Regions from separate parts of the Arthrobacter sp. Y3221087 genome, predicted to be linked through region 2. Evidence: riboswitches for the same ligand, from Rfam matches in the RefSeq annotation. Region 2 holds a riboswitch; the other holds the start of a gene.

Region 1 (4,206 bases), 1.5 Mb from region 2:
CACCCTTGAGGGCCTTGAGGCCATCACTTCCGTTCTGGCCGAGGGTATCAGCGTCAATGTGACCCTGATCTTCTCGCTGGAGCGCTACCGTGCCGTCATCAACGCCTTCCAGGCCGGCCTGAAACAGGCCAAGGAGAACGGCCACGACCTCTCGAAGATCCATTCGGTGGCGTCCTTCTTCGTTTCGCGTGTGGATACCGAGATCGACAAGCGCCTCGACGCCATCGGCACCGACGAAGCCAGGGCGCTCAAGGGCAAGGCAGGCGTCGCCAACGCCCGCTTGGCTTACCAGGTCTACGAGGAGCTGTTTGCCACTGAACGCTGGGCAGTCCTGGCTCAAGCCGGCGCCCGCCGGCAGCGGCCGCTATGGGCCTCCACCGGTGTGAAGGACCCCGCTTACTCGGACACCCTCTACGTCACCGAACTCGCCGCCGTCGACGTGGTAAACACCATGCCCGAGAAAACGCTGGACGCCACTTTCGACCACGGCGTGATCACCGGCGACACGATCACCGGCACATACGAGGAAGCACAAGGTGTGCTCACCGCCATCGAGCGCCTCGGCGTCTCCTACAACGACGTCGTCACTCTCCTGGAATCCGAAGGTCTGGACAAGTTCGTGGCCAGCTGGAAGGAACTGCTGGCCGATGTTGAGGGCGCGCTCTCCAGCGCCCGGAAGGCATCCTGAACCATTGAGTGCGCCCTGCGCGGGACCCATAGGGGTCCCGCGCAGTGGCCGCAGATCAGAAAGGCGGACACCATGTCCAAGCCACCCCTAAATTGCTGTATCAATCCCAGCATCCTGTCGGCCGACTTCGTCAACCTCGAAGCAGAGCTTGCCCGCATCAGCAATGCCGATGCTGTCCACGTGGACGTTATGGACAACCACTTCGTCCCGAACCTGACCATCGGCCTGCCTGTCGTGGAAAGGATCCAGAAGGTCAGTCCTGTGCCGCTGGATGCCCATCTGATGATTTCCAATGCTGACACCTGGGCCCCCCAGTTCGCTGACGCCGGGATTGCCTCGGTCACCTTCCATGTTGAAGCATCGGTTGCACCGATCAAGCTTGCCCGTGAGCTTCGCGCCCGGGGCTCGAAGGCCGGCATGGCCCTGCGCCCTGCCACGCCGGTGGAACCGTACCTGGACATGCTTTCCGAACTGGACATGCTGCTGATCATGACCGTTGAACCGGGCTTTGGCGGCCAGGCCTTTTTGGACGTGATGCTGCCCAAGATCCGCCGGGCTCGCGCCGCCGTCGACGGTTCAGGGGTGAACGTAGCCATCCAGGTGGACGGCGGCATCACGGAAGAAACCATCACCCGTGCCGCCGAGGCCGGCGCCAACGTCTTTGTCGCGGGCTCGGCCGTGTACGGCAAACCTTCCCCTGCTGAGGCAATCGAGTCGCTGCGCGCGAACGGCCAGCTTGCCTTCGCATAGCAGCAGGCCGCCCCATCACCGTTACCAATCTTGAAGGACCCATAATGCGCGTTCACATCGCAACCGACCACGCCGGCATGGAGCTCAGCTCCCATCTGATCACCTCGCTCGCAGCCAGCGGCTACGAGATGGTGGACCACGGACCGGCCGCCTACGACGCCGAGGACGACTACCCCGCATTCTGCATCAACGCCGCCGCCGCCGTCGTGGCCGACCGGGCGGCAGGCATGGACGCGCTCGGAATCGTGCTGGGCGGCTCCGGCAACGGCGAGCAAATCGCCGCAAACAAGGTCAAGGGAGTCCGGGCAGCCCTCGCGTGGAACCTCGACACAGCCAGGCTCGCCCGCCAACACAACGATGCCAACGTGGTCGCCGTCGGAGGCAGGCAGCACAGCGTCGAAGAGGCCACGGAACTGGTCAAAGCATTCCTGGCAGAACCATTTACTAATGCCGAACGCCATGAGCGCCGCATCGGCAAAATCGCTACCTTCGAAACCACGGGCGAGATCGTCGAATAACCCCCACCAACAAAACCCCGGGCCAAGGTTGTCGTCAACCCTGCCGCCAGCCATCCCGGAAAGTTCTCCCGCTGCTTAGACCAGTCGGGGATCCCAACACCGACTCTCCCGTCCCGGGGGAGCAACCCAGAAAGGAAGATTCACATGAGCATAACTTTCGAGCCGACCGCCCTCTTCCAGGGGAAGCTGGACGAAGCACCGCTCGGTCCACCCCTGGCCGAAGTGCTGGGCGACGAGATTCCGACGCGGATCACTATCCCCTTTACCAGCGATGATTCCCGGATCCTCTCCGGAGTCTGGGAAGCTGACCCAGGCCTTTCACGATGGGAGTTTCTGGAGCGCGGCGAGTCGATCTACGTCCTTGAAGGCCGCATGGTGGTTACCGAGGATGGCGGAGAGCCGACTACCGTAGAGGCCGGAACCGCAGCTATCTTCCCCATCGGTTGGAAGGGCACCTGGGAAATCCAGGAGCGCATCAGAAAATTCTTCGTCATTTTCACGCCCTGACCCAGGGAAACTGTAAGGCCTGGACACGTGCCAGGCCTTACAGTTTGTAGCCATTCATACAACGACAGGGGAGCGCCGCCATCCGGCACTGGCCATGGCCGGGGACCGCAGGTGGGCGCTGAGAGTGCGGACAGCCGCAGACCCTCGAACCTGATCCGGCTAGTACCGGCGCAAGGGAGTCGAGTTCTCGAAGTCCGGTAACGGCAGTAGCCGCGTGCCGTGCTTTCCCCTCCTGTTTCCCAGGAGGATTTTTTCATGAGCACTGCAGCAATCAAGAAGACCACCAGCAAGTCCTGGCGCGTCGTGGACATCGTGGTGGCGGCCCTGATCGCCATCGCCGGCGGCGTGATTTTCTGGGCCTGGTCCCAGGGCGCGGCCGCGGTCTCCGGGCCCATGAACGCGGTTTACCCGCCCCTGACCGGCCTGATCGCCGGCGGCTGGATGATCCCGGCAGTGCTGGGCATGCTGATCATCCGCAAGCCCGGCGCGGCATTGTTCTGCGAGACCGTGGCAGCCACCGGTGAGCTCCTGATGGGCTCGCAGTACGGCGCCTCGGTGCTGTTCTCAGGCTTGGTCCAGGGCCTGGGCGCTGAAATCATCTTCGCGATCATCGTTTACAAGAAGTTCAACCTGCCGGTGTCGCTGCTGGCCGGTGCTGCCGCGGGCCTGTTCTGCGGCCTGAACGATTCCTTCGCGCCGTGGGGCTGGAACATTGCGTACTCCGGCGGTGACAAGCTTGCCTACATCATCTTCACCGCGATTTCCGGCGCGGTCATCGCCGGTGCCCTGTCATGGATCGCGACCCGTGGCCTGGCGAAGACCGGGGTCCTGAGCTCCTTTGCCTCGCGCAAGGCAGCCACGGAGTCCGTCCTCTCCTGAGGCCTGAAAGGTTAGCTGATGACCATCACCACCGAAATGTGCGTGGACAGCGATCCGTTGATCATTGACGGAGTCGAAATAACTTCGCGGCTCATTATGGGCATTGGCGGAGCCCCCAGCCTGGACGGACTCGGAAGCGCCCTCGTTGCTTCTGGGACCGAGCTGACCACCGTCGCCATGCGGCGCTATTCGCCGTCGGAGGCCGGTTCCTTATTCCAACTCCTGCTCGACCACAAGATCCGGGTGCTGCCCAACACCGCAGGCTGCTTCACGGCAAAAGATGCGGTGCTCACCGCCGAAATGGCGCGCGAAGCATTGGAAACCGACTGGGCAAGCTCGAGGTGATAGCTGACGAGCACACCCTGTTGCCCGATGCCGTGGAACTGGTCGATGCCACGGAGCAATTGGTCAACCGCGGCTTCAAGGTATTCGCGTACACCAACGATGATCCGGTCCTGGCCCTACGGCTCGAGCATCTGGGAGCCTCCACCGTTATGCCCCTTGGCTCACCCATCGGCACGGGCCTGGGCATCCCGAGCCCGCACAACATCGAGCTGATTGTGTCCCGCGCTTCCGTGCCCGTCGTGCTCGACGCTGGCATCGGAACCGCCTCGGACGCGGCCTTTGCAATGGAACTGGGGTGTGACGCTGTCCTGCTGGCTACAGCTGTCACCCGGGCACAGAATCCGGTGCGCATGGCCACCGCATTTAAACACGCAGTCCTCTCTGGAAGGCTGGCGAACCGCGGCGGCCGCATACCCCGCCGCGAGCATGCACTGGCGTCATCACCCTTGGAAGGACGAGCCGAGTTCCTGTAACGGGGTGCAGGCACCACCGACTGCAAGCCGTCCAAAACGGTAGGTA
Region 2 (4,206 bases):
CAGCGCCCGGACCATGGCCGGGGGCACGGCAAGAAGGGAATCGCTGGTGACATCGACCATGGTCAGCTCGTAGTCTGCTCCCCCGGCGTGTACGGCCGTACCGGCCAGGTCCCCGAGCTGTTCCACCTCGTAGTCGGTGATGTCCGGGATGCGGACCCCCTGGCCGGCGGGGGCTCCCCCGCCTTCGTCCAAAAGACCGGCGCGCTTGAGCGCTGCATCATGGGTGGCGACAAAGATCTCGGTGAAGCCCATTGGGGTAACCTTCCGTCGAAAATGCGGCGGACGGGGCGGTCACCCGCACCGGCCTTTCGGTTTCAGCCTAGTACGGGGGCACCGGCGTCAGCGTACTGCCACCCGGATGTTGTTGCGCCACGGGTCCTCGAACCGCAGCTCGGCCCCGGTGTGGCGGGACGGAACCCCGGCGACTTTCAGGCGGTCAGCCAGCGCGCCGACGTCGTCACCGTTGGGCACTTCGATGAGCACCTCACCCAGGCCCAGCGTGTCCTTCCGGGGCCCGGCGCCCCGGCTGTTCCAGACGTTCATGGCCATGTGGTGGTGGTACCGGCCTGCAGAGACAAAGAGGGCCTGCCCGTGCCACCCCGCGGTCTTCTCGAAGCCGAGGATGCCAACGTAGAAGTTGCGGGCGGACTGCACGTCGCCCACCTGGAGGTGGACGTGGCCGACGCCGGCCGCGGTGGAGTGCTGCGCTTCCAGGGATTCCTCCGTGAGGTGCTGCTCGAGGTAACGCTGCGGCGGCAGTGCCAGGCTGTCCATCACCACGTCCGTCCCGTTCCAGGACCAGTTGCTGCGCGGCCGGTCCCAGTACAGCTCAATGCCGTTGCCTTCCGGGTCATTGAAATAGAAGGCCTCGCTGACGAGGTGGTCGGCGCTGCCGGTGAACGAATGCGGGTCGAAGCGGGCGGCGGTGGCGATGGTTGCAGCAAGGGAGGCCTGGTCCTCGAACAACAGCGCGGTATGGAAGAGGCCGGCCTCCCCCCTGCCCGGAAGGTTCAGTCCGGGAGCGGGTGCCAGGTGGACAAGCGGCTTCTGGCGGCGGCCGAGGTAGAGGCCGCCGTCCTGCTCGGCGACGACGTCGAGGCCGAGGGCGCGCTGGTAGTAGTCGGTCATGACCTTCATGTCACCGACCTTGAGCATCACGGTGCCCATGGTGAGGTCGGCGGGAAGAAGATCCTGGCTGGTGGCTTCTGCGGTCATTGAGTGCTCCCTGTGCTGGGGCCGAACTGAGGGAACGGCCTGTCACAGTTAAAATTACTTGAACCTTCAATTTATTCCAAGTACTTTTCTATGGTCCGCGGGTGATGATGCGGCCTCCCAGCACCACGTGGGAAAGATCCCGGACAGCTTCCGGCCGGGTGCGCGGATCCTCCCGGCAGAGAACGACGTCGGCACGCGCCCCCTCAGCCACGCCGTCGGCTCCGAGCCACTCCCGCGCCGCCCAGCAGGCAGCGTCCAGCGCAGCCGCCATGGGCAGGCCTGCCTGGTGCAGGGCAAGGATCTCGTCGGCGATCCTGCCGTGCCTGATGACGCTGCCGGCGTCGGTACCTGCGTAAATCCTCACGCCGGCGTCGTAAGCCTCACCCACCCGCTCCAGGCGCCGCTCCCACAGGGCCATCATGTGCGCCGCGTAGCGCGGGAATTTGTGCTGTGCCTGCGCAGCAATGTCGGGGAACGTGGCGATGTTGACCAGGGTAGGGACGATGGGCACGCCCTGTTCCGCAAAACGGGGAAGGTGCCGCGGCAGGAGCCCGGTGGCGTGCTCGATGCAGTCAATGCCCGCATCCAGCATCTGGTCAAGGGTGTCTTCGGCGAAGCAGTGCGCAGTAACGCGGGCGCCCTCGTCATGGGCGGCCCGGACGGCGTCACGGACGACGCCGGCCGGAAACGAGGGTGCCAGGTCGCCGGCTCCGCGGTCGATCCAGTCCCCGACGAGCTTGACCCAGCCGTCGCCGTCGCGGGCCTGTTTGCGCACGGCCTCCACCAGGTCCTCCGGTTCCACCTCGTCCGCGAAGCCGCGGAGGTACCGGCGTGTGCGGGCCACATGGCGTCCGGCCCGGATCAGCACCGGGAAGTCCCGGCCGCCCTGCATCCACCGGGTGTCGGCCGGTGAGCCGGCATCACGCACCAGCAGCGTTCCGGCAGCCAGGTCCGCCCGGGCCTGGCCCGCCGCGGCGTCGGAATCCACCGGACCCTCCGGCCCCAGCCCGATATGGCAGTGGGCATCCACCAGGCCGGGCAGCACCCACCCGTCCAGCACCCGGTCCGGAGCCTGCTGCGGGCGGATAAACGTCAGCACCCCGTCCACGGACCACAGGCCCCGGTGTTCGCTGGCCGGCCCGGTCAGCACAGGGCCGCTGAATTCTATGATTTCCGGCATCGGACTCCCTTTTCGCCGCCAGTCATGCTAGCACCGGCAGTCGTGGCAAGGATCTGCGAAGCGGCTGTGGTAGCTTCGTTCCTGACCACACGGGGGCCCCTGCAGGGGCTGAGATCGGGCTGAGGCAGCCTGCGACCGTCGAACCTGTCCGGGTAATGCCGGCGAAGGAAGTGAGTATTCCTTGAGTACACCAAATGAACAGCGGAGCCCTGCCCAAAACCAGTCCGGGAGCGCACTGCCGGACGGAAAGCCAGGGGCACCTGCCACCCGGTCACTGGCATCGCATGCGCTGGCCTTCATCGAAGATGGCGAATCCGGCATCCGGGTCCCGGTGACGGAAATCTCCCTGGAACCGTCCCCCAATGGAGAGGCGAACCCGCCCTTCCGCACCTACCGGACCGCCGGACCGGGCAGTGATCCGGTAATGGGGCTGCCGCCTTTCCGGGCAGCATGGATCGCGGAGAGGGGAGACACCGAGGCGTACAGCGGCAGGGGCAGGAACCTGCTCGACGACGGCCGCTCGGCTGTCCGCCGCGGCGCCGCGTCAGCCGAGTGGAAGGGCGCGCAGCCGGTGCCCCGCCGCGCCGTCGTGGGACGGACCGTGACCCAGATGCACTATGCCAGGCAGGGCATCATCACCCCTGAGATGCGCTTCGTGGCCCTGCGCGAAAACTGCGACGTGGAGCTGGTCCGCAGCGAGCTGGCGGCGGGCCGCGCCATCATCCCCAGCAACATCAACCACCCCGAGTCGGAGCCGATGATCATCGGCAAGGCATTCCTGGTGAAGATTAACGCCAACATCGGCAACTCCGCTGTCACCAGTTCCATCGCGGAAGAGGTGGACAAGCTGCAGTGGGCCACGCAGTGGGGCGCGGACACCGTGATGGACCTCTCCACCGGCGATGACATCCACACCACGCGGGAATGGATCATCCGGAACTCCCCCGTGCCGATCGGTACCGTGCCCATCTACCAGGCGCTGGAGAAGGTCAATGGCGAAGCCCACAAGCTGACCTGGGAGATCTTCCGCGACACCGTCATTGAGCAGTGCGAGCAGGGCGTGGACTACATGACGGTGCACGCCGGCGTCCTCCTGCGCTACGTGCCGCTGACAGCAAACCGGGTCACGGGCATCGTGTCGCGCGGCGGCTCCATCATGGCCGGCTGGTGCCTGGCCCACCACCAGGAGAATTTCCTCTACACGCACTTCGACGAGCTGTGTGAAATCTTCGCCAAATACGACGTCGCGTTTTCCCTTGGGGACGGGCTGCGGCCGGGCGCCACGGCGGACGCGAACGACGCCGCCCAGTTCGCGGAGCTGGACACGCTCGCGGAACTCACCCTGCGGGCCTGGGAATACGACGTCCAGGTGATGGTGGAAGGTCCCGGGCACATCCCCTTCCACCTGGTCCGTGAAAACGTGGAGCGCCAGCAGGAGCTGTGCAAGGGTGCGCCCTTCTACACCCTGGGTCCCCTGGTTACCGACGTGGCACCCGGCTACGACCACATCACCTCAGCCATCGGCGCTACGGAAATCGCCCGCTACGGCACGGCGATGCTCTGCTACGTGACACCGAAGGAACACCTCGGCCTGCCCAACAAGGACGACGTCAAGACGGGGGTCATCACCTACAAAATCGCAGCGCACGCTGCGGACCTGGCCAAGGGCCACCCCGGCGCGCACGAACGCGATGACGCCCTGTCCAAGGCACGCTTTGAATTCCGCTGGCGCGACCAGTTCGCCCTGTCACTGGATCCGGTGACCGCCGAGGCCTTCCATGACGAGACGCTGCCAGCGGAGCCGGCCAAGA

What was found. Region 2 has a riboswitch for thiamine pyrophosphate ahead of thiC (phosphomethylpyrimidine synthase ThiC). Riboswitches for the same ligand answer to the same signal wherever they lie in the genome.
Region 1: another riboswitch for thiamine pyrophosphate. It lies ahead of AC5RUO_RS00055 (ECF transporter S component); the one in region 2 lies ahead of thiC (phosphomethylpyrimidine synthase ThiC).

The regions. Positions count from the first base shown of each region.
Region 1 is NZ_JBNHFE010000001.1:8,638-12,843, forward strand. Features, by position in the region: gene tal (transaldolase) at 1-688, shown strand, start outside; gene rpe (ribulose-phosphate 3-epimerase) at 761-1,438, shown strand; gene AC5RUO_RS00045 (ribose-5-phosphate isomerase) at 1,483-1,956, shown strand; gene AC5RUO_RS00050 (cupin domain-containing protein) at 2,101-2,463, shown strand; TPP riboswitch at 2,520-2,658, shown strand; gene AC5RUO_RS00055 (ECF transporter S component) at 2,719-3,342, shown strand; partial or broken gene AC5RUO_RS00060 (thiazole synthase) at 3,361-4,160, shown strand.
Region 2 is NZ_JBNHFE010000001.1:1,527,287-1,531,492, reverse strand. Features, by position in the region: gene AC5RUO_RS07235 (hypothetical protein) at 1-252, opposite strand, end outside; gene AC5RUO_RS07230 (VOC family protein) at 340-1,215, opposite strand; gene AC5RUO_RS07225 (amidohydrolase family protein) at 1,304-2,395, opposite strand; TPP riboswitch at 2,475-2,582, shown strand; gene thiC (phosphomethylpyrimidine synthase ThiC) at 2,577-4,206, shown strand, end outside.